2 regions of the Arthrobacter sp. TMN-49 genome follow, and region 2 is predicted to be linked to the other one. Evidence: riboswitches for the same ligand, from Rfam matches in the RefSeq annotation. Region 2 holds a riboswitch; the other holds the start of a gene.
The links. A riboswitch is a leader RNA that binds a small molecule or an ion and turns the genes downstream of it on or off. The one in region 2 is predicted to bind S-adenosylmethionine.
Positions count from the first base shown of each region.

Region 1: it holds a riboswitch for S-adenosylmethionine, as region 2 does, so the genes downstream of both, ACX80E_RS04405 (DUF1737 domain-containing protein) here and ACX80E_RS09245 (aminotransferase class V-fold PLP-dependent enzyme) in region 2, are expected to answer to the same signal.

Region 1 covers NZ_JBTNDH010000006.1:62,859-74,505, forward strand. The annotation lists gene ACX80E_RS04380 (chorismate-binding protein) at 1-1,975, shown strand, start outside; gene cls (cardiolipin synthase) at 2,046-3,524, opposite strand; gene ACX80E_RS04390 (DUF308 domain-containing protein) at 3,677-4,288, shown strand; gene ACX80E_RS04395 (aminodeoxychorismate lyase) at 4,299-5,189, shown strand; gene ACX80E_RS04400 (Pr6Pr family membrane protein) at 5,202-5,849, opposite strand; SAM riboswitch class IV at 5,963-6,084, shown strand; gene ACX80E_RS04405 (DUF1737 domain-containing protein) at 6,173-6,433, shown strand; gene ACX80E_RS04410 (rhodanese-like domain-containing protein) at 6,430-6,825, shown strand; gene ACX80E_RS04415 (O-succinylhomoserine sulfhydrylase) at 6,894-8,105, shown strand; gene ACX80E_RS04420 (UDP-N-acetylglucosamine 1-carboxyvinyltransferase) at 8,291-9,823, opposite strand; gene ACX80E_RS04425 (L-lactate dehydrogenase) at 10,074-11,027, opposite strand; gene ACX80E_RS04430 (energy-coupling factor transporter transmembrane component T family protein) at 11,102-11,647, opposite strand, start outside.
Region 2 covers NZ_JBTNDH010000016.1:27,991-39,637, forward strand. The annotation lists gene ACX80E_RS09200 (PadR family transcriptional regulator) at 1-212, shown strand, start outside; gene ACX80E_RS09205 (50S ribosomal protein bL37) at 306-380, shown strand; gene ACX80E_RS09210 (group III truncated hemoglobin) at 555-1,103, shown strand; gene rsrA (mycothiol system anti-sigma-R factor) at 1,100-1,360, opposite strand; gene ACX80E_RS09220 (sigma-70 family RNA polymerase sigma factor) at 1,363-2,142, opposite strand; gene ACX80E_RS09225 (DoxX family protein) at 2,349-2,864, shown strand; gene aroA (3-phosphoshikimate 1-carboxyvinyltransferase) at 2,871-4,190, shown strand; gene rsgA (ribosome small subunit-dependent GTPase A) at 4,194-5,312, shown strand; gene hisN (histidinol-phosphatase) at 5,517-6,332, shown strand; SAM riboswitch class IV at 6,488-6,601, shown strand; gene ACX80E_RS09245 (aminotransferase class V-fold PLP-dependent enzyme) at 6,644-8,053, shown strand; gene ACX80E_RS09250 (class I SAM-dependent methyltransferase) at 8,225-8,998, shown strand; gene ACX80E_RS09255 (metal-dependent transcriptional regulator) at 9,083-9,844, shown strand; gene ACX80E_RS09260 (AMP-binding protein) at 9,863-11,518, opposite strand; gene ACX80E_RS09265 (DUF4193 domain-containing protein) at 11,579-11,647, opposite strand, start outside.

The sequences.
Region 1 (11,647 bases), on a different contig from region 2:
CCCCGGCTGGGATGGTTTGGCTGGCGGGGTTGAGCGCTACATTGACCAGGTCCTGGCCCCCCTGAGCCAGGGCTCGCCCGCCTCCTGGACGGCGTGGGATTGGGAGGCCAAGAACGACGGCGCCGCCCGCACCACCGATGCCGCCCAGGTGGTGCTCGTGGAGGGGGTGGGGTCATCTCATGGCCGTGCCGCACAGTTCTTGGATGCAGTGATTTGGGTGGATGCGCCCAGCCAGGCTCGCAAGGAGCGCGCCCTGGCCCGTGACGGCGAGACGTACGCACCCTTTTGGGACAGTTGGGCCGCGCAGGAGGAACTGTTGCGCAGCGACGCCGGAAGCATCGCGGGAGCTGACGTGGTGGTGGACGGCACCCACGGCGTGGCCGGCGCCCCGGAATTCGTTCTGGACGCGCTCACCCAGTTGCCCGCCCTGGAACATGTGCTGAGCCCTGAGCTTGCCCGCCGCCGGGGCTTGGAGTTTTCGGCCGTGCGCATCGACGCGCTGCCACCCGGTGCGCAATTTTTTCAGGCCCTGTACGGGGACTCCGAAAACGCTATCTGGCTCGACAGCTCCATCGCCGAAACCAGCGACACCACCGCCATGCCTGCCGGCAGGGCGCGGTTTTCCATCATGGCTGATGACTCCGGCTGCTTTGGTCAGCTGGCCCGCTACGACCACGACATGACAACAGTTGCCTGCGGCCAGGTCACGACACGTATTCGCGGCCCGTTTTTCCGCTGGCTGGATTCCGTCTGGGGACGCAAGGCAGTTAGAGCGCCCCAGCACTACCCCGGCGATTTCACGCTCGGCTGGCTGGGCTATTTGGGGTACGAGCTCAAGGCCGAAACAGGCGGGACGGCCACGGCGCCGCGGGCCGGCGATGCCACGGCCCTGCCCGCGGCCGCCTTGTTTTTTGCCGGCCGCGCGGTGGTGCTGGACCACCAAGAAAACTGTCTGTACGTGCTAACCCTGACGGGCGCCCACCATCTGGCCTCCACCGCGGAAGCCGCCAACTACCTGGCGCTGGTTCGCAACGCCGTGCAATCCACAACTCCCGCCGCCCAACGAGCGGGCGAGCAGCAAGCTGGCGCACACGTGGCACCAAGGCTCGGCGGAACCCCACCCCACTTTGTGGCGCGGGACGGCGAGCTCCGGTACAAGGACATGATCGCCGCGGCCCAGACGCAAATTCACGACGGCAATTCCTACGAGGTTTGCCTGACCACGCAACTGGAAGCACGCACACCGGCAAAGGTGGACGCCTGGGCTTCCTACACAGCCCTGCGCACGCGCAGTCCCGCCCCGTTTGCTGCGTTCATGCGGTTGGATTCGCTCAGTGTTTGCAGCACATCCCCGGAACGTTTCCTGCGCATTGACGCCTCCGGGCTGATGCGCGCCGAACCGATCAAGGGCACGCGGCGCCGCGACCTAGACCCTGTTGTGGACGCCGGGCTGAAGACGGATTTAGCCGCCTCGCTCAAGGACAGGGCGGAGAATGTGATGATCGTGGACCTGCTGCGCAACGACCTCTCCCGGTTTGCCCTGCCGCACACCCTAACGGTCCCGCGGCTGTGCGCCATTGAAAGTTACACCACCGTGCACCAGATGGTCAGCACCATTGAGGCGCAGCTGGCTCCGGGCAGTTCGCGGGCGCAAGCCGTCGCCGCAGCGTTCCCGGCGGGGTCCATGACGGGTGCGCCAAAGATTAGCACCATGGCCATTCTCGACACCCTCGAGTCCGGGCCGCGTGGCATTTACTCCGGCGCGTTGGGCTACTTCTCCCTCAATGCCGCCATGGACCTCTCCGTGGTGATCCGCACGCTGGTCCTGACCGACACGCACGACGGCGGCACGCACCTTTCGTTGGGGGTCGGCGGCGCCATCACGGCAGACTCCGATGACGAGGCCGAATGGCAGGAGATCCAGGCCAAGGCCTTCGGTGTCCTGTCCACGCTAGGCGCCGACTTCCCGCTCTGATCAAAGCGGAGAACTGGCATTTTTGTAGGCGACGTAAAGGAGACGCCAAAGGCCGCTCGCGGCCGACGCGTTATTGCAGCGTGGCTGTCAGGCGCGCCACGTTGTCCACATAGCGTGCCAGTATGGGCCGGTTGACCCATTCCGCCAATTTCAACTCACGCGAGATGGCCCTGTAGTGGTCCTCCACTGCGTGCATTTGTTGGACCACGTCACGGTCAATCATCATGACGGTGACTTCCAGGTTCAGCGAGAAGCTGCGCATGTCCATGTTGGACGAGCCAATCACGGCAACGTCGGAGTCCACGGTGAAGTGCTTGGCGTGCAGCACCAGCGGTTTGGGGTAGAGGTAAATCCGCACCCCGGCCCTGAGCAGCGCCTCGTAGTAGGAACGTTGCGCGTGGTGGACCAGGAATTGGTCGCCCTGTTCTGAGACGAACAGTTCAACCACCACCCCGCGCTGGGCGGCTGTGGTGATGGCGTAAAGCAGCGAATCGTCGGGCACAAAGTACGGGCTGGAGATGGTGATGCACTCCTCCGCCGAGTACAGCAGGGTGTTAAACAGACGCAAGTTGTTCTCGGTGACAAACCCCGGACCGCTGGGCACCACCTGGCACAGTGAACCGCCGGCAAAGGAATCCCAGTGGTAGCTGGCCAGTTCCGCCTCGAGATTCTCTTCGGTCTCGGACGACCAGTCCGTAGCAAACATGACGTTCAAGGTACCAACTATGGGGCCCTCCAGCCGGGACATGAGCTCCACCCATTGGCGCCCCACCTTGTGGTTTTTCTTCTTGCGGTAGGACGGCTCAATAATGTTTTGGGAGCCGGTGAAACCCACGCGCCCATCCACCACGAGGATTTTGCGGTGGTTGCGCAGATCCGGCCTGCGCCACTGGCCCTTGACCGGCAGGAGCGGCAGCATGCGCCGCCACTGAATCTGGCTGGCCTTTAGCCGTTTGATCATCCCCCGGTAGCCAGGCACCCGCACGGAACCAATGTGGTCAAAGAGCACGCGGACGCGCACACCACGATCGGCTGCCGCCTCAAGCTCCCGAAAGAGCCTGTCGGTGCAGTCATCGGAGCTCATGATGTAAAACTCCGCGTTGACGTAGTCCGTGGCGCGGCTGACTTCATCGGCCATGGCATCCAACGACTCCTGATAGCCCTCAATCAGTTGAACGGAGTTGGCGCCCAACGCCGGGAAGTAGCCTAAGTTTCGGTTCAGCTCCATGGCGGATTTCACCCACGCTGGGCCGTGATAGTCCGGGACCTGGGCAGCAATCTCCGCCGTACCTTCGACAATGCGCAGGTTCACGGCGTCCTGGGTCTCCCGCCGGCGTCGTGAGAGCCGAAAGTTACCGAACATGAGGAACAGGATCAAACCAACATAGGGCAGGAAGAAGATGCACAGCAGCCACGCCATGGCTGTCGTGGGGCGCCGGTTGCCGGGAATAACACCGAGCACCACAACGCGGATGGCCAGATCCACCACCAAAATGAGCAGGGAAAACCAGGCGCTGGCTGTTGGCAGATTGAACGCCGTCCAGATCATGCAGGCCCCCTAATATCGCCAGCTACTCCCTAACGCGAGTGACAATAGCCTAACGGTAGTTTGCGGCACGGTTGTTCTTAGCTCGCGGCGTAACGTGCTGCGGTTATGCTGAGCGTGATTTTCCATTCTCCTTTGCAGATAGAGGCTCAACCATGAGCAACACCGGCCAACCCGACGTGACAGTCGACATTTTTGCCCTCGATCCGCTCAAACTCACCCGACAGGCCGTCAAGGGTTTGAGCGTGGCTTTCGCCATCAGTGGCGCCGTGGCCCTGGCTTTGGGTATCGTCCTGTTGTTCTGGCCCACTAAAACCCTGGCCGTGGTGGCCATCTTCCTTGGCATCAACTTCCTCATCGCCGGTGGTGTGAAGGTGGCGTTGGGTATTTTCAGCCACGGCCTCTCCACAGGGTTGCGCGTCCTGGATGTGGTCCTGGGCCTCCTGGTCCTGGTGGCCGGCGTTATTATCCTGCGCAACTCCGCGGCAAGCGGCGAAGCGCTGCTGATCTTCACTGTCATCTTCATGGGCATCGGGTGGATCATCGAAGGCATTGTGGCCATCGCCGAAGCCGGCAAGGGCTCCACCCGGCTGTGGGCCATCATCTTTGGTGTGATCAGCCTTGTTGCGGGCCTTGTGGTGCTGGTTGTTCCCGTCTGGACGGCGCAGTGGCTGCTGCTCATCAGCGCCATCATGCTGATCATCCTTGGCATTGTTGGCCTGGTCAGGGCGTTCACCTTTGGCAAGGCGATCCTGGCGGGCAGCTAAGCTCTAGAGCATGACAGTTTTGGTGTTTCTGGATCCCGTTCACCCCGCTGGCCGATTGGCCGACGCCTCATCCCCCACCATTTTGGCTACGGATCAAGGCGTGACGCGGGGGGACGGGATTTTTGAGTCCCTGCTCGCCATCAACGGTGTCCCGCGCAAAGTCCAGGCCCACCTTGACCGGCTGGCCGGTTCGGCGCGCGCCATGGATCTGGCGATTCCCGCCGCGGCGGCCTGGCTGGCAGCCATTACGACGGCGCTCACGGCTCACGCCGACGCCTCACCCCAGGCTGTGGTGAAGCTGATTGCCACCCGCGGCCCCGAGGGCGCCAACACCCCGACGGCCTGGGTGCAAGTTTCGGCTGTCTCACCGGCGCTGGCCGAGCAGCGGGCAGCAGGCCTGTCAGTCATCTTGTTGGAGCGCGGTTACGACAGCGACATCGCCGTCCGGGCGCCGTGGCTGCTGATGGGTGCCAAAACACTTTCCTACGCGGTGAACATGGCCGCCCTGCGCCACGCCCGCGCACAGGGCGCCGATGATGTGATCTTCATCAGCGGTGACCAGTTGGTGTTGGAGGGAGCCACCTCCTCGGTCTTGCTGGCACACCTCTCCGATGACTCGGGAGTTCCCGTGAAACGGCTCATCACCCCGCATCTGGACACAGGAATTTTGCCCGGAACCACCCAGGGCGCGCTCTTTGCTGCGGCCAAGGAGGCTGGCTGGGAACTGGGCTACGGCCCCGTCACCCCGGCGGATCTGTTGGACGCCGACGCTGTCTGGCTGATCTCCAGCTTGCGTCTGCTGGCCCCCGTGAACACCATTGACGGTGCGGAGATTGGTACGGCAGAAAACCGCACCCAGCTCAGTGCCGAACTCAGCGCACTCTTAGCAACAACGCTGTAGCGGGTTGTTCAGTTAGACGGCCACACTGTCCGCCGCTGCGTGGACCGGCACCAAGGGGCGGAACTTGTTGGCCAGCAAAATTAACACAACACTTGCTGTTACGAACGCGACGGCTATCAGCACGCAGGTGATGGCCACTGCACCGTATCCGCCGTTGCTGGGGTTCAGGAACGGGTAGGCGTACCAGCCGGTGATAGCACCGCGGAGCAGCGAATACGCCAAATACGCCAGCGGAAACAAGACGGCAATCCAGAGGCTGCGCAGTGGGATCGGTTTGCGCGGGGACTGAATGAGCCAGTCTGCCACCACAACAACTGGCATCACATAGTGCAGCCAGGTGTTGACCCATGGCAACAACGAGCCAAGATCCACCTCCCGCAATAGTGCGCTGAAGACGATGCCCACCAAGGCCATGGCGACCACCGAAACGCAGCGCAGAACGTGCCACAACGGCCCCAGCTCCTTGCCACGCCATGTCAGCACCGACTCCACCAGCAGCACCACCGCGGCGAAGATGTTGCCCAGATTGGTGAAGTAGCTGAAAAAGTTCAGTGCCGAGAAGCCGTTGCTGATGTGGACACCCAGTTGAGTTCCCACGGCGACCAGGGTTACTGCCCCGAACAGGAATCGGGTGGTGGCAAAGATACGGGTCACTGTCATGCGTACATCCTGCCACCTGCCACGGCAAGAGGAGTGCAACACCGCCGTCATGTTCGGCCACACTGGCCTGTTTTCGGTCCCGCCCGGTGGCTGATGTGTTACTTTTTCAAGAGAGTAATGAGCGCCAGCGTTAGGCCCTGACCTGCTGGCCGGCAACCCCCTTTCCGGCGGGGTGCCTCAGGTGAATACTTGGCAAACCCAGCTAACAAAAGCAACAGGTTTGTAAGCGTGAACGTTTTTGCGTGTCCTGGCAGCCGTCGCTGTTAAGCACCGCCTCCAGCTCCCGCTTGCAGATTTCAGCTTTCTTGCAATAAGGAGAACACATGTCCGCGGACGAATCCCCCCTGGCCTACCGGCTCATCACCGGTCCCGACAACAGGTCCTTTTGTGAGCGCATTTCCGAGGCCCTCGCCGAAGGCTATGTGCTGCACGGCGGACCGGCGGTGACGGCCAATGGTGGCGTCGTTATTTGCGCCCAGGCCATGATCCTCCCGCAGGCCATTGCCGTCAGTGATGCCGCAGTAGCCACGGCCGTGGATGAACTTGATGCCGAGCTGGAGTTCGACGGCGACGGGATCGCATGAGCTACGCAGGAGACCTGGCCCCGGCCACAGCCTGGGAATACCTGGCCGCCGGAGCCGTGCTGGTTGATGTGCGCACCGAGGGAGAATGGGCGCATATTGGCGTCCCGGACACCTCTGCCCTGGACACTGAACCAGTCCTTATCCAGTGGAACCTGGCCAGTGGACACAACAACCCCGACTTCCTGGCGCAGCTGCTGGCGACTGTACCGACGGAGAAGCCGCTGGTGGTGTTGTGCCGCTCCGGCGCACGTTCCATTGCCGCAGCGAACGCCGCCACTGCGGCCGGGTATACCGCCTACAACGTTCTGGAAGGCTTTGAAGGAGAACCCGACGGCCACGGCGAACGGGTCATCAACGGTTGGAAGAACCGCAGCCTGCCCTGGCGCCAGTAGCACACAGGCCGTGCCGCCGCAGTACGTCACGCCACCGACGCAACACCAGCGAAATAAAAGGTAAACACTTGAGCAACTTTAACGAGCACGCCGCCACGTGGGCGCAGGACACCCAAGCCGTGCGCGGCGGGCTTGACCGCAGCAATTTTTCCGAAACCTCCGAAGCCTTGTTCCTGACCTCAGGGTTTGTGTACGAATCGGCAGAGGCCGCCGAGCAGGCTTTTACCGGCGAGGTGGACAGGTTTGTGTACTCCCGCTACGGCAACCCGTCCGTGGCGACCTTCCAGGAACGCCTGCGCCTGCTCGAGGACAAGGAGGCCTGCTTTGCCACGGCTTCGGGCATGTCAGCCGTCTTCACCGCCTTGGGTGCGTTGCTGGCGGCCGGGGACAGGGTGGTTGCCTCACGGTCGCTCTTTGGCTCCTGCTTTGTCATTCTGAACGAGTTGTTGCCGCGGTGGGGTGTGGAAACGGTGTTCGTGGATGGGCCGGATCTGGCGCAGTGGCGCGAGGCCCTGTCGGTGCCCACCACTGCCGTGTTCTTTGAATCGCCGTCGAACCCCATGCAGGAAATCATTGACGTGCAGGCTGTGTGCGATCTGGCGCATGCTGCGGGGGCACAGGTGGTTGCGGACAACGTGTTTGCCACTCCGCTGCTGCAGCGCTGCGGCGACTTTGGTGCGGACATCATCGTGTATTCAGGTACCAAACACATTGACGGTCAGGGGCGTGTGCTTGGTGGCGCCATCCTGGGCAGCAAGGAGTTCATCGACGGTCCCGTGAAGAACTTGATGCGCCACACGGGTCCTGCGTTGTCGTCCTTCAACGCCTGGGTGCTGACCAAGGGCCTGGAAACCATGAACCTGCGGGTGAGCCATTCATGCACCAGCGCCCTGGCGTTGGGCGAGTTCCTGCAGTCCCAGCCGCAGGTCAGCCGCGTGCTGTACCCGCACCTGCCCTCACACCCGCAATACGAGCTGGCCAAGAAGCAGATGAAGGCCGGTGGCACGGTGCTGACGTTCGAATTGGCACAACCTGCCGTCGGCACCACCAAGGATGCGGCGTTTGCCCTGCTCAATGCCTTGCAAATCATTGACATCTCCAACAATTTGGGCGACGCAAAGTCCTTGATCACCCACCCGGCCACAACAACCCACCGCGCCATGGGCCCGGAGGCGCGTGCAGCGATTGGCCTCACCGACGGCTTCCTGCGCTTGTCGGTGGGCTTGGAGGACGTGGCGGATTTGAAGGCTGACCTGGCGCAGGCGTTGTCCGCTATTTAGCGAGCTTGCGCGCCCACGCGGAGAAGCTAGCCTCGTCGGGTCCGGACATGACGGTGGCCGGCGGCTCGCTGACGGGGAGAACCATCAGCGCCTGCGCGTCGGCGGGAAAACCGCCATCCACTTGCCGGCCTCGGATGCCGCCGTCGTACGTTAAGAAAACTGTCGCCGCGCCAGCCCCCGAATTTCTAGTCCTGGAAGTACTCGATCTCCGCGCCAATGGTGTTCAGGCGTTCGGCCAGGTCCTCGTAGCCGCGCTCGATCACGTAAATGTTGCGCAGTTCTGAGGTGCCCTTGGCTGCCAGCATGGCCAGCAGGATGCAGGCGGCCGGGCGCAGCGCCGGGGGGCAACCAATTTCAGCTGCTCGCCACGCCGTGGGGCCGGTGATGTCGATCCGGTGCGGATCCAGCAAGCGAACACCGGCGCCGAGGCGGTTCAGTTCCGTCAGGTAAATGGCCCGGCCCTCGTACACCCAGTCGTGGATGAGCGTTGTGCCTTCGGCGCAGGAGGCGATGACCGCGAAGAACGGCAAGTTATCAATGTTCAAGCCCGGGAAAGGCATGGGGTGGATCTTGTCCGGCGCCGCCTTCAGCTCGGACGGCAGCGTGGTGATGTCCACGAGGCGGGTTTTCCCGTTGCGGGCCACGTACTCGGCGGACTTGCGGTACTTAAAGCCCATTTGCTCCAACACCTTGAGCTCAATTTCCATGAACTCAATGGGCACGCGTGTCACGGTGACTTCAGACTTGGTGACGATGCCGGCCGTAATCAGGCTCATGGCCTCGATGGGGTCCTCGGACGGCGCGTACTCGATGTCCATGTCAATGCGGGACTTGCCCCTGATGGTCAGTGTTGTTGAGCCAACACCTTCCACCGTGACACCCAGGCCCTGCAGGTAGAAGCAAAGGTCTTGCACCATGTAGTTGGGGCTGGCGTTGCGAATAATTGTGGTGCCTTCGCGGTGTGCGGCGGCCATGATGGCGTTTTCGGTGACGGTGTCACCACGTTCCGTCAGCACAAAGGTGCGGTCCTCGGCATCGCTCGCAGGGGCGTGGACCTGATAGAAACCGTCGTGGGCGTTGACCGTCAGGCCAAATTCGCGCAGCGCCTGCATGTGCGGTTCCACGGTGCGGGTGCCCAGGTCGCAGCCACCGGCGTAGGGGATCCGGTAGCTTTCCTGCTCGTCAAGGAGCGGGCCCAGCAACATGATGACGCTGCGGGTCCGCTTGGCTGCTGCGATGTCCATGGAGGCAAGATCCAGCACACAGGGCCTGCGAATTTGAAGGTCGTTGTCTTCGAGCCAGGTGCACTGGACACCAATGGAGGTCAGTAGCTCAACAATGCGGTTGACCTCTTCGATGCGGGCCAGTCGGCGCAACGTGGTGGTGCCGCGGTTCAGCAGGCTGGCGCAGAGCAGGGCAACACCGGCGTTCTTGCTGGAGTTGACCTGCACACTGCCGGAAAGTTCGCGCTCTCCGTGCACCCGCAAGTGTGTGACGGCGTTCTTGGTGGTAGCTCCGACGCTCACCAGGTTGGCTTCCAACAGTGATTCCATCCGCTGGATCATCCTTAAGCTCAGATTTTGTTTGCCTTGTTCCATCCTGGCTACGGCGCTTTGACTGGTCCCCAATTGGGATGCCAATTCACCCTGGGTCCAGCCTTTTTCGGTGCGCGCATCGCGAACCAGTACGCCAACAGTTTCTGCAGCCATTTGAGTCATAACAACTTTTATATCACAGGATGCATATTCTTCTCGACATTTGTGACCCACCGGGCGATTTGCGCTCAAAAACGGGCAACTTTAACCGTTACATGCGATAGGCGTGGGCGTTGTGCCGCCTCAGGGCCCGGGTCACACTCTACGGTACCCCGGCCCCGGCAGGGCGTGCCAACCCACGCCGCAACGCCCGGCGAGAGGCTTGCCTCACACGGTTGAGGCGGCACCACCTCGATCCGTGGCGAGGCTCATCCTAGCTAAACTGTGCGATGGAGGCGGCGAGAGTCTCGGCGGAGTGCTGGAGCCGTTCTGCCTCGCGGGCGTCCATGTGCGTGTCCAGGACGCGCTGCACACCGCCCGCCCCAACAATCGAGGGCACGCTGAGGGCCACCCCGTCTATGCCGCGGTAACCGTGCAGCACGCTTGAGACCGGCAGGATGCTCCGCTCGTCAGCCAACACGGCCTCGACGATGCGGGCACCGGAGAGCCCGATCGCGTAGTTCGTTGCGCCCTTACCGGCAATGACCTTGTAGGCGGCATGGACCACGTCGTGGGTGAGCGTTTCAAGCCGTTCACGCGGAAACAGCAGGGTTCCGGAGGAGTCGGTCCATTCCGGCAGCGGGGTCTGTCCGATGGTCGCTGTGGACCACAAGGGGAATTCCGTGTCGCCGTGCTCGCCGACGATCAGCGCATGCACGCTTTGCGGCGCGACGGCGGCGGCCTCCGCCACCAGCCAGCGCAGCCGGGCGGAGTCAAGCACAGTTCCCGAGCTGAAGATGCGTCCGTGCGGCAGCTCGGTGATGCGCTCCGCCACTGCCGTGAGCACGTCGCAGGGGTTCGTCACCAGGATAAAGACAGCATTTGGCGACAAGGCCACCAGCTGCGGCAGCATCTTCTCCAGGATTCGGACGTTGACCCCTGCCAGCTCAAGCCGGGTCTGGCCCGGCTCCTGCTTGGCCCCGGCCGTGATGACGATGACATCGGAATCGGCCACCAGCGCAATATCGCTTCCGCCTGTGATGCGCGGGGCGCCGACAAACGGTGTCCCGTGGGCCAGGTCAAGGACTTCCGCCTCCACCTTGGCTGTGGCGATGTCATACAAGACAATCTCACGCGCGGACCCTCGAATGAGCGCAGCGTAGGCGAGGGAGGTGCCGACGCTTCCGGCGCCGACAATGGTGAGCTTGGTGCTGCGTGCGATCGTCATGCCACCAGTATCCCAGCCCCGATGTTGCTGTCACTGTTTGTGTCCGGCTATTTCCCTGTCTCCGTGCGGAAATGCTAGCCAAACACGGGATTCCACGTTCCCAGCACGACGGCGGCCGCCACAGCGATGGCTGCTATCAGCACGCCGCCGGCCGCGACCCACAGATCGTGGGCAGCAAAAGTGGATTCGCGGGCCCAACTGCGCGGCCCGGCCCCGAATCCCTTGGCCTCCATGGTGACAGCCAACCGTGAGGCGCGGCGCACGGCCTGCACCAACAACGCCATGGCCTGCCCCAACTGTGCCTTGACCCCACGGAACAGCCCGGGCTCACCGCCCACACCCCGGGCACGGCGCGCCATGCCAAGGGTTTGCCATTCGGCCACCAACAGCCCCACCAGCCGCATGGCTGCGAGGGCGCCCAGCACAAAGCGATGCGGCAGCCGCAGCTTCTGGGCCAGGGCGTCAGCCAAGTCGGTGGGATCGGTGGAGGCCAGCACGATGATTCCGGGCAGGGCGATGGCCAGGCCACGCAGGGCAATGGCCACACCGGCTTCCAGCGACCCGCTGGTGAAGGTCACCGGGCCCACAGCGAGCAACAGTTCGCCGGTCTTGGGTGCCAG
Region 2 (11,647 bases):
ACCACGCGGCACGAACAACGCGAAGCGAAACCGTTGTCACCGGAAAGCAACTCAAGGAGGCCGAGTTCCTGCTGCAAAAATTCCGCGATGACCTGCGGCTGGACTTGCGCCTGCACGCAGCCCGGAACGGTCTGGACGAGCTAGACCTTGTGACGCTCGGAACCGTCCTGAACCAGTCAGCCATCGCCATCCGGGCTTCGTTGAAGAAGTGAATGGTCCTCTCGGTTAGGCACGCATGAGTCACTTATGCCAAAATGGGTAAGGATCGTTTTTTTGAAGGTCTTTCTAGATGATTGGAGACAGCTATGTCGAAGCGTTCACGTAAGCGTCGGGATCGTAAAAAGGGCGGCGCTAACCACGGTAAGCGTCCCAACACGTAAGTCTTGACGTAACAAATGCGAAAGCCCGCTCCGCCATTCGGCGGGGCGGGCTTTTGTGCTCCCGCACCGGTGCGCATGCGCCGGCGCAAAGCTAAGCTGGAAGTGTAACTTCCCCACCCGTTGTGAAGGCAAGGAAATGGTCCCCATCGTGCTGCTCACCCTATTGGACTGCCAGTGGCAGGAATCCCGATTGCCTTGGCAGTAACGGGCCGGGCAACCATGGGCAGTCAAGCACCAAACTCCGGCAGAACGACGTCGAACCTCCACGCCTACACAGCTTCGGAAGTGCCCGAACCGGTGGTTCAGCTCCCCGATATCGCCAACCGGGCGGACATCCTTGAGCTGGTGGAGACTTTTTACACCAAGGCTTTTGCCGACGACCTGCTGGGGCCCATCTTCACGGAGGTGGCGCACCTTGACCTTGACTTGGCCGAGCATCTGCCCATCATGGCTGACTTCTGGCAGACCGTGCTGTTCAAGGCCGGACTCTACAAACGCAATGCCCTGAATATCCACTTTGACGTTGATGCCAAGGAACCACTGACCGGGGAGCACTTCAATCGGTGGCTGACACTGTGGAGCAGCACCGTGGACATGCTCTTTGCCGGGGAAAAGGCTGAGCTGGCAAAAGCACAAGCACATGTGATCGCCGGCTCAATGCACCGCCGGGTGACGGGCCGGCCGGCCAGTTCCCTCGGCACCATCACGCAGCGGCCTGGCTAGACGGCTGCGGGCTTGTTCTCATGCAGGCGCGCCAGAATAGCTGCCTTGAGGGTTTCCGGAGCCGCTTCCTTGCAGGAACGCTTAACAACCGTGCGGATGACGCATTCCAAGTCATACTGGTGCGCGCAGTCCTCGCAGCCGTCCAGGTGGGTTTTGATCTCGGTGATGTCATCCAGGGACAGTGCCCCATCCAGGTACTCGTAGATCCGACCGATCCGTTCGTCGTCGCAATCGCCGAGGCTTTGGCAGTCGCCCATGATTATTTCTCCGTTTCCGTCAGTTGAGTGGTGTCCTTGACATAGCCGCGATCGACGGCGTAGTCGGCCAACATATCTCGCAAAAGCTTCCGTCCCCTGTGCAACCGTGACATCACGGTGCCAATGGGGGTGTTCATGATCTCTGAAATCTCTTTGTACGCAAAGCCTTCCACATCGGCAAAATACACCGCGAGCCGGAACTCTTCCGGGATGGCCTGCAAGGCGTTCTTCACATCAGAATCCGGCAAGTGATCCAGCGCATCCGCCTCGGCCGAACGCAAACCCCGGGAGGTGTGCGACTCCGCCCGGGCCAGCTGCCAGTCCTCAACGCTGTCGGCGTTGGACTGGAGGGGTTCGCGCTGCCGCTTACGGTACAAGTTGATGTACGTGTTGGTCAGAATCCTGTACAGCCACGCCTTGAGGTTGGTGCCGGGCTTGTACTGGTGAAAAGCCGAGAACGCCTTGGTGTAGGCCTCCTGCACCAGATCCTCGGCGTCACTGGGGTTGCGGGCCATGCGCATGGCCGCTGAGTACAGTTGGTCAACATAGACCATGGCGTCACGCTCAAAGCGCGCACGCCTAGCGTCAGCGGTTTCGGCGGCAACGTCCACCGCCTCCACATCAGTGCTCTGCACAGGCGAGGATTGCGCAGCGTTGGACGGCTCGGCGTCGAGGATCGGCGCAGCTGACTCAATGGTTTGCTCAGGCTCGGAAATGTTCATCACTGTTGAGTCTATGCTCAGACTCAGCTTCAGGGCTGCCGAATGGTTCAGTGTCTGCATTGCCGCCTTTCGCTCGCATGGTTTGTCTGCCCGGCCGGCCCCCTACAGGACAGGCCGCCTATCTACTAAACCGGGGAACGGCGTCGGATATTCCGCAAACTCGGCATCAGCGAATCAGACGTGGGAGACTTAGACACAACATTGGCGTTCCGTTTGGCCGGCAGAAAAGTCAGCGGGATGCACAGAGCACCACCAAGGAGGCCTTCTTGTCCATTGTTCGCGCACTTGCCCGCCCCATGCTGGCATCATCATTCATCCTTGCCGGCCTTGACCGGCTGCGCCACGCAGACCAAACAGCTGCGCAGTTGCGGCCCGTTCTGCAGCCGCTCAGTGCCGCTTTGCCCATGGAAGTCAGCGAAAAGTCACTGGCCCGAGTGCTGGCCGGAACACAGGTCGGCGCAGGCATTTTGTTGGCCACAGGGAAATGCTCCCGCGCCGCAGCGATGGTGCTCGCCGTCACGGCCGGGCTGAACACAGTGGTGGAGTACCGCACCGCCGAGCCCACCAACAAGGAAAACCGCTCCCACCGCCGCCATCAGCTGGCCAAGAACATTGGTCTGGTGGGTGGTGCGCTGCTGGCCAGTGTGGATACAGCAGGACGCCCCGGCCTGGCGTGGCGGGCGGAAAAGCTGCTCAAAACCGGCAAGAAGACCACACACAAGCAACTGAAGAATGCGGACAAGACAGTTCGCGCGTTAGCTCACGACGTGACAGGACAGTAATAACCCATGACCGCAGCCCATTGGCCCGCGCCTTTCTCCACAACACCCTTGGACGCCACTGTCACCATCCCGGCCTCTAAATCGCTGACCAACAGGTATCTTGTCCTCGCCGCCATTGCCGACGGCGAATCCCGCTTGCGTGCGCCCCTACAGTCCCGCGACTCCGACCTGATGATTGCTGCGCTGCGTGCCATGGGTGCCACCATTACGGAGCTTCCCGGCAGCGGGGCTGTCCCCGATCTTGTGGTCACACCCATCCCCGCCGATCATGTGGCGCCCAAGGATGGTATCAGGGTGGACTGCGGACTCGCTGGCACTGTCATGCGTTTTGTTCCCCCGCTGGCTGCCCTGGTCTCTGGTGCCGTGACGTTCGACGGCGATCCCGCAGCTCTTGTTCGCCCCATGGCTCCGATTGTGGCCGCGTTGGAGGGCCTTAGCGTATGGGTGGAGGACGGCGAGGATGGCTTCTTGCCGTTCACCGTGCACGGCACGGGCGATGTTGCGGGCGGCCACGTGCGCGTGGATGCCGGCGGTTCCTCGCAGTTCATTTCCGCCATGTTGCTGGTGGCCCCACGTTTCACCCAGGGCCTGCACCTGGAACACACCGGTGATTCGGTGCCCAGCCTTGACCACATCTCGATGACAGTGGCGATCCTGCGAACCGTGGGTGTTGTTATTGACGATTCCACCCCGAATCACTGGATCGTTGCACCCGGCCCTGTCGCCGCCTTTGACGTGGTGCTGGAACAAGACCTCTCCAACGCCGGCCCGTTCCTGGCTGCCGCCCTCGCCACCCGTGGCACGGTCCGCATCCCCAACTGGCCTGCCAACACCACCCAGGTCGGTGACAAGTGGCGTGAAATCCTGCCCCAGTTCGGCGCCACAGTCACCTTGGAAGACGGTGTCTTGACTGTCACCGGCGGCCCCGAAATCCGTGGCGTGGACATTGCTGACACCAGCGAGCTGGCGCCGTCAACGGCAGCCCTGTGCGCCTTGGCCGCAACACCGTCACGGCTGCGCGGCATTTCGCATCTGCGCGGGCACGAAACCGACCGCTTGGCTGCCCTGGTAACTGAAATCAACGCCCTGGGCGGCAACGCCGAAGAGACAGAGGACGGGCTGATCATCACCCCGGCCCCGCTCCGAGGCGGGGTGTTCCACAGCTACCACGATCACCGCATGGCAACTGCTGGCGCCATCATCGGCCTGGCCGTGCCCGGCGTCGAGGTTGAGAACATTGGCACCACAGCCAAAACAATGCCCGATTTCCCGGCCATGTGGGCGGCCATGGTTTCACAGACCGCGGCGGCCGGCGCAAAGGCGTAAGGCATGGCAAAGGACTACAGCAACTGGGACGAATCCGATGTCCGGGTCAGGGCCAATAAAAAGGGCAGCCGGCCCCGCACCAAGGACAGGCCAGCCTACGGGGAAGCCGTCATTGGCCGCATTGTCACGGTTGACCGCGGACGCTACACGGCCATTGTCGATGAGAATGAGCCCACCGAACGCACACTGATTGCGGCCAGGGCTAGGGAACTGCGGCGAAATCCCGTGGTGGCCGGGGACTTTGTGGCACTGGTTGGTGACGTGACGGGCAAGCCCGACACCTTATCCCGGCTGGTACGGATCGAGGAACGCCGGACGCTGCTGCGCCGCAGCGCCGATGACACCGATCCCGTGGAGCGCGTGGTGGTGGCCAATGCCGACCAGCTGGTCATTGTGGTGGCCGCTGCCAACCCCGAACCGCGCACAGGATTCATCGACAGGGCTTTGGTGGCAGCCTACGACTCCGGCATTGAACCGCTGCTCTTGATCACCAAGACCGACATCAAGGATCCGGCAGAGCTGCTGGCCAACTATGAGCACCTGGACATGACAGTCATTATCAGCCGGACGGCTGCTGACGGTGCTTCCGGCATCGATGCCCGCAGCGACGACGGCGACTCCGCCCTGCTGGCAGGTGGTGCCGTGGAGCAATTGCACGGCTACCTCAACGGCAAGGTCAGCGTCATGGTGGGCCACTCCGGCGTGGGAAAGTCCACCATGGTCAACGCCCTGACGGGTTCCCAGCGGGCCACCGGCGGCGTCAATGCCGTCACGGGCCGCGGGCGCCACACCTCCTCATCGGCGCTCGCCCTGCGGATCGAAGACGGCAAACCCGGCTCCTGGATCATTGACACCCCGGGCATCCGCTCCTTCGGACTGGCCCATGTGAACCCCAATAGGATTTTGCAGGCCTTCCCGGACCTGCAGCCCGGCACCGACGACTGCGAACGCGGTTGCAAGCATGACAGTGTCGCGGTGAACTGCGGCCTGGACCCCTATGTGGCTGCAGGGCTCGCCGGCGACGCCGGACCGGCCCGTCTGGCCTCACTGCGCCGCCTGCTGGGCACCAGCGACAGGACAGAGGGCCGCGCAGCGGAGAAGGAACTGGGCATCATCGAGTAACTGCGGCGAAGCCACCGTGGGCCCAACCGTTGCACCTCGCAGGCGGATCCGACATTTTTTGTAGGCGACGTAGAGGAGACGCCAAAGGCCGCCCGCGGCCGACGCGTCGGATAGTCGCCGGAAAAATGCCGGATCCGGCTGCCCGACCTCCCCCGCTGTGCGTCATCCCGCAGTATTGACCCAACTACCGATAGCGTGTTGTACATGACGATTGAACCCCAGACGTACAACGACGATCTCCGCCTGGCCCATGTTTTGGCGGACAGCGTGGATTCGCTGACCATGGCCCGCTTCAAGGCCCTTGATCTGGAAGTTGAGACCAAGCCCGATCTGACACCGGTGACGGATGCGGACAAGGCGGCCGAGGAATCAATCCGCAGCCAGCTTTCCCGGGTTCGCCCGCGCGATGCGGTGCTGGGCGAAGAGTTCGGCAGCACCGGTCATGGAACGCGTCGCTGGATCATCGATCCCATTGACGGCACCAAGAACTTTGTGCGCGGGGTGCCTGTCTGGGCCACGCTGATCGCCCTGGTCGATGAGGGCCGCCCCGTTGTTGGCTTGGTGAGCGCCCCCGCCCTGGGCAAACGGTGGTGGGCCGCCGAGGGCACAGGTGCTTACATGGGCAGGTCATTGGCCGCAGCCACTCGCATCCGCGTCTCCAATGTTGCAGAGCTCAAGGACGCCTCACTGTCCTATTCTTCGCTGAGCGGCTGGGCTGAGCGGGGTAATCGTGACGAGTTCATTTCGCTCACCGACGACGTCTGGCGCACCCGCGCGTACGGAGACTTCTGGTCCTACTGCATGGTTGCCGAGGGCAGCGTGGACATCGCCTGCGAGCCCGAATTGAACCTGTACGACATGGCCGCCCTGGTGCCAATCGTGACCGAGGCTGGTGGCCGCTTCACCTCCCTGGAAGGCGCGGACGGCCCCTTCGGCGGCAACGCCCTGGCCACCAATTCCATCTTGCACACGGAAGTTTTGCAGCGCCTGAACCCCAATTGGGATGATTTGCTGGGCTAGAACCAAATAGCTCAAGTGTGTTAAGAACGACGGCGGCTTCCGCCGTCGTTCTTTTTTGTCCACCCGGCGCCGGTTCGGCCCCGGTTCCGCGGCAGAGGGATTTTGTGACGTAACAAATGCGAGAAGGACATTCTTGGGCTACTGTTTTTGGCATAGGTCACGAGTGCCAGCGCTAAACCCCGGTTTGCTGGCCGGCAACCCTCCTTTCGCGGCGGGGTGCCCCGGGTGACGACCTGGCCAGGCCGGAACGGTCATGGCAAGCGCGGACTTCTTGGCTCCCTCCAAGGGTCCTTCCGTCGAAGGAATTATCGATGAGCAACGCCCTTTTGGAAAAAACCTCCCTGGTCAACTCCCCCTTGTTGCCGGTGGTGGGCCAGGATTTATCCGCCCCCTTGATCCACGGTGGTCAGATACGTTACGCCAACCTTGACTACGCTGCATCGGCCCCGGCCCTTGAGGACGTGGCCGAACACCTGAACGAGGTGTTGCCGTACTACGCCAGCGTGCACCGGGGCGCGGGATTTGCCTCCCAGGTGAGCACCTCCGTGTATGAAAATGCCCGCACAATTGTGGCCGACTTTGTGGGCGCGCGCCCCGACGACACAGTCATCTTCACGCGCAACACCACCGATTCGCTGAACGTTTTGGCTGGTTGCGTGCAGAGCCTGCTGACCCAAAAGGGTTTCACCGAGGGCCGTTCCAACGCCCACGGCGAAGTTTTGTACCTGGACATTGAGCACCACGCCAACTTGCTCCCGTGGCAGGCGCTGCCGCACCGATCGGTGGTGGCCGCCGAGTCCATCACAGCAACCCTTGCTCGCGTTGAGACACAGCTGCGGGCCGGCAACGTGCTGCTCCTGGCTGTCACGGGTGCATCGAACGTGACAGGTGAGGTGCTGCCCGTGAACGAACTTGCCGCACTGGCCCACAGCTACGGCGCACGCATTGTTGTCGATGCGGCCCAGCTGGCCCCGCACCGCCGCATCGACCTAAACGCCAGCGGGATCGACTATCTGGCCTTCTCCGGCCACAAGCTGTACGCCCCCTTTGGTGCGGGCGTTTTGGTGGGTCGCTCGGATTGGCTGGATGCGGGCAAACCGCACCTGGCCGGTGGCGGGGCCGTGAAGGAAGTCCGTTTGGAATCGACAAGATGGAGCGAGGGCCCCGCCCGTCACGAGGCCGGCTCCCCCAACGTCCTGGGTGCCGCCACCTTGGCGAAGGCTGCCACCGCCTTGGCAGCGCTTGACGCCAAGGACTGGCACAGCCACGAACAGCAATTGCGGGAGTACCTGGTGGCTGGCTTCGCCGCGGTGGACGGCGTCAACGTCCATGCGCTGTTCACCGACTCCACCGACTACCCCGAGTGCGGGAGCATCGGTGTGGTGAACTTTTCCGTCACCGGGTACGACGCCGGGCTGGTCGCCGCATATTTGTCAGCCGAACACGGCGTGGGCGTGCGTGACGGCAAGTTCTGCGCCCACCCGCTGCTGAACCGTTTGGGCTTACCATCGGGATCCTTGCGCGCCAGCTTCGGTGTGGGCTCCCGGCTTGAGGACGCCGCGCGCCTGCTCGAGGGCGTGAGCACCCTGCTGCGCGACGGGCTCGGCTGGGACTATGTGGTTGATGCAGGGCGCTGGATTCCAGCCAATGACAACCGCGTGTACCCGGAGTGGGCGCCGAACACGCCCGGCACCGCCGGCGCAGCCCCCTGCAACACCTAGAAAAAACACACCCTCTCGCAGCAATGGTCAGTTCTTTCGGATCCCTATCGCACCCGGTGAGACAGCGTCCGGCAAAAACCAGCCATTGCTGCGATAGCGTTTGGGTGGGCAGGTTGACTCCACCACGGGTATTGTTGAACGGGCAAAACGGCACAACTTTTCGGGGGCACCATGGCAGGGGTAGGCGGACCGGTCTTTGACGCCGAACGGCGCAGGCATATGGGCGCGGCCTTCTTAGAAGGCGGGAGCCACTACCACAAGGTCCGCCCCAGCTACCCCGATGATTCCCTTGACTGGTTGATTGCCGCTTCCCCGCGTCCTATCCAAGACGTCCTTGATGTGGGCGCGGGAACAGGGAAGTACACACAACTATTGGCCCAGCACGGCTGGTCGCTGACCGCCGTGGACCCCTCGGCGGACATGCTGGCCCAGTTGCTGGCGGACCTGCCCCACACAACCACCATTGTCGGCACGGCCGAGCACCTTGAGCTGGCCACCTCCTCGATGGATCTGGCAGTTGTGGCACAAGCCTGGCACTGGTGCGACCCCCTCGCCGCCAGCACCGAGATTGCTCGGACGCTGCGCCCGGGCGGCACCCTGGGATTGATCTGGAACCAGCTCGACGTCGGTGTCCCGTGGGTTCACCGCCTGGCCCGCATCATGCACGCCGGAGACGTGCACAAGCCTGATTTCCGCCCCACCGTCGGAAAAGAATTCGCCGCACCCCAGGTTCACAACACCCGGTGGATGCAACAGGTGACGCCCGAGGCCATCATGGAGCTCGCCAAGTCCCGCAGCTACTACCTCAAGGCGGCCGATCCCATCCGCGCCAGGGTCATGACGAATCTCCGGTGGTACCTCCTTGAGCATCTGGGCCACTTCGCTGAGGAGGAACTCCAGCTGCCCTATGTGGCCCAGACGTGGCGCACGCACAAGCTCGGCTAGACCCGTGAACCCGGCCCGAGTTCATGGGCGGAGTTTTGTAGCCGCTGACGTGCGCCGGGCGCGCCTAGCGGTAGGCTAGTTTCTGTGAAACAAACCGCCACCTCCTCCAGCATCGAGGACTATGTCAAGGTCATCTATGCCTACACGGAGTGGCAGGACAAGCCCATCACGTCCACAGCCCTGGCCACCCGGCTGGGCGTGGCCAACTCCTCCGTTTCGGAGATGGTGCGCAAGCTCAAGGACCAGGGCTTGGTGGATCACCAGCCGTACAGCCCCATCCACCTGACCGAGAGTGGTTTGTCGCTCGCGTTGTCAATGGTGCGCCGGCATCGGCTCCTGGAAACCTACCTTGTCCGTGAGCTTGGCTACACCTGGGATGAGGTGCACGACGAGGCCGAACAGCTTGAGCACGCAGTGTCCGAGCACTTCATTGAGCGCATGAGCGCCAAATTGGGCCACCCCACCCGGGATCCACATGGTGACCCCATCCCTGACCCGGACGGCAAGATCATCATGGCCCCCTCGCACCGGCTCGACGAGCTGGACGCCGGCCATAGCGGCAGTGTCAGCCGTATCAGCGATCACGATCCCGAACTGCTGCGCTATCTGGAGCAGCACGGCATTGGCCTGGATACGGGCCTGTTGGTGTTGTCGCGCCTGCCCTTTGGTGCGGGCATTGAGGTGAGAAAGCTCAATGCCCCGCACGACGCCGTCCCCTTGGCTTTGGCGTACGAGGTTGCGGCGTCGCTGTGGCTGACATCGACGGGATCGCATCCCGGCTGTTCCGTGCAGGATCTCACCGGCGGTTCGCTGATGAATCCACACTCCTCAGCGACGGAGATCTAGGGCGCTCCCCCGGAGCCCCTAGGGAAGATCCTGCATGGCTGCCCGGGCTTTGCGCAGCACATAGCGTTGAACCTTGCCGCTGGGTGTTTTGGGCAGCTCGGAGACGAAGTGGATGCGCCGCGGATAGGCGTGGGCGGCAAAACGGGTTTTCACCAGCTGCTGCAGTTCAGTCACCATGGCCTCGCCGGCGGCCGACGGGTCGCGGAGCACCACGAAAGCCTCCAACACTTCCCCGCGGATCTCATCGGGGGTGCCAATCACCGCAGCCTCGGAAACGTCCGGGTGGTTCAGCAGCACCGATTCCACGTCGAAGGGGCCAATACGGTAGCCGGCCATGATGATCACGTCATCATCGCGCGAGGAGAAGTAGATGAACCCGTCGGAGTCCCGACGTCCGGAGTCCCCTGTCAGGTACCACGCGCCGTCGGCAGTATAGCGCTGCGCTGTTTTCTCGGCGGCAGCAACGTAGCCGCCGAACCACATGAACGGACTCGCTGCCACGTTGATGGCCACCCGTCCGGGTTCGCCGTCGGCGGCGAGTTCGTCATCGAGTTCCGCCAGCACATTCACCGTCCAGCCCGGCAGGGACACACCCATGGAGCCTGGCCGCAGGGGTGCCAGGAGCGCATCGGCCCAGGCGTTGCCCGCCACCATGCCAAGCTCGGTTTGGCCGTAGTGGTCACGGACGTCAAGACCAAAAACGTCACGACCCCAGGAGATGACGTCGGGGGTTAAGGGTTCCCCGGCGCTGGACGCCCGTCGTAGCACGTGGCGTTGTTCAGGGGTGGAGCCGGCGCGCAGGGACCTGTACACGGTGGGCGCGGCGGCAAAGTTGGTGACACCAAACTTCTCCATGACAGCCCAGGTGAGTGCCGGGTTGAAGCCGGCGGACAGCAGCAGTGAACGGGTTCCCGTGGCCAGCGGCGCCAGCAAGGCAAAGTACAGCCCGTACGCCCACCCGGGGTCTGCCACATTCCAAAAGACGTCATCGGCTTGGACATCCAGGCCAAACTCCTGGTATCCCGCAAAGGATGCCACAGCCCGCAGCGGGATGGGCACGCCCTTGGGTGATCCAGTGGTGCCCGAGGTGAACAGCTGCGCCAGGTGGCCACCGCCGCCAACGGCAACCGATCCGCCGTCGTCCGGCTGCGCGTTCTCCAGCTCGGCGAAGGCACCCTTGCCGGCCACCATTTCGGCCAGTGAGACATCGTAGCCATAGGCTTCCCCGCGAGCCACGATGACTAGGCGGGAGGCGTCGGTGGGAACCTCACCCGGGGGCACCAGTTTGTTGCGCTGATCGGCGTCGCAAATCACTATGCGGGCGCCGCTGGCTTGTAGGCGGAAATCAATGGCGTCGTGGGCGAAGGCGGTGAACAAGGGAACGTCCACGGCGCCCAGACGCCAAAGGCCCAGCAGCGCTATGACCAGTTCGGCCGATTTGGCCATAAGCGTGGCCACGTGATCGCCGCGGCGCACACCCAAAGAGCTTAAAGAAGCGGCGAACCGCGTGGATTTCTCCCGCAGCTCGCCGTAACTAATATCAACAAAACTCAGGTCAGCGGCTATGACGGTAAAGGCCGTGGCGCTGGCGGGGTGCCGATCGCACAATAACGTCGCCGCACATGCCCCGGGCGCGGCGAAGGTGTCCAACAGTTCCTGCACACGTGCCACCATGATCGGCTCCCTGCCTTGTTGCGCACAGCGCGGTTAGGCGCTGAGTTGTGCAAGGGCCAGTTAGCCTTCGCAGTCCTTGCAGAAGAGCAGGCCGTTCTTTTCGCGCGCAACCTGACTGCGGTGGCGGAC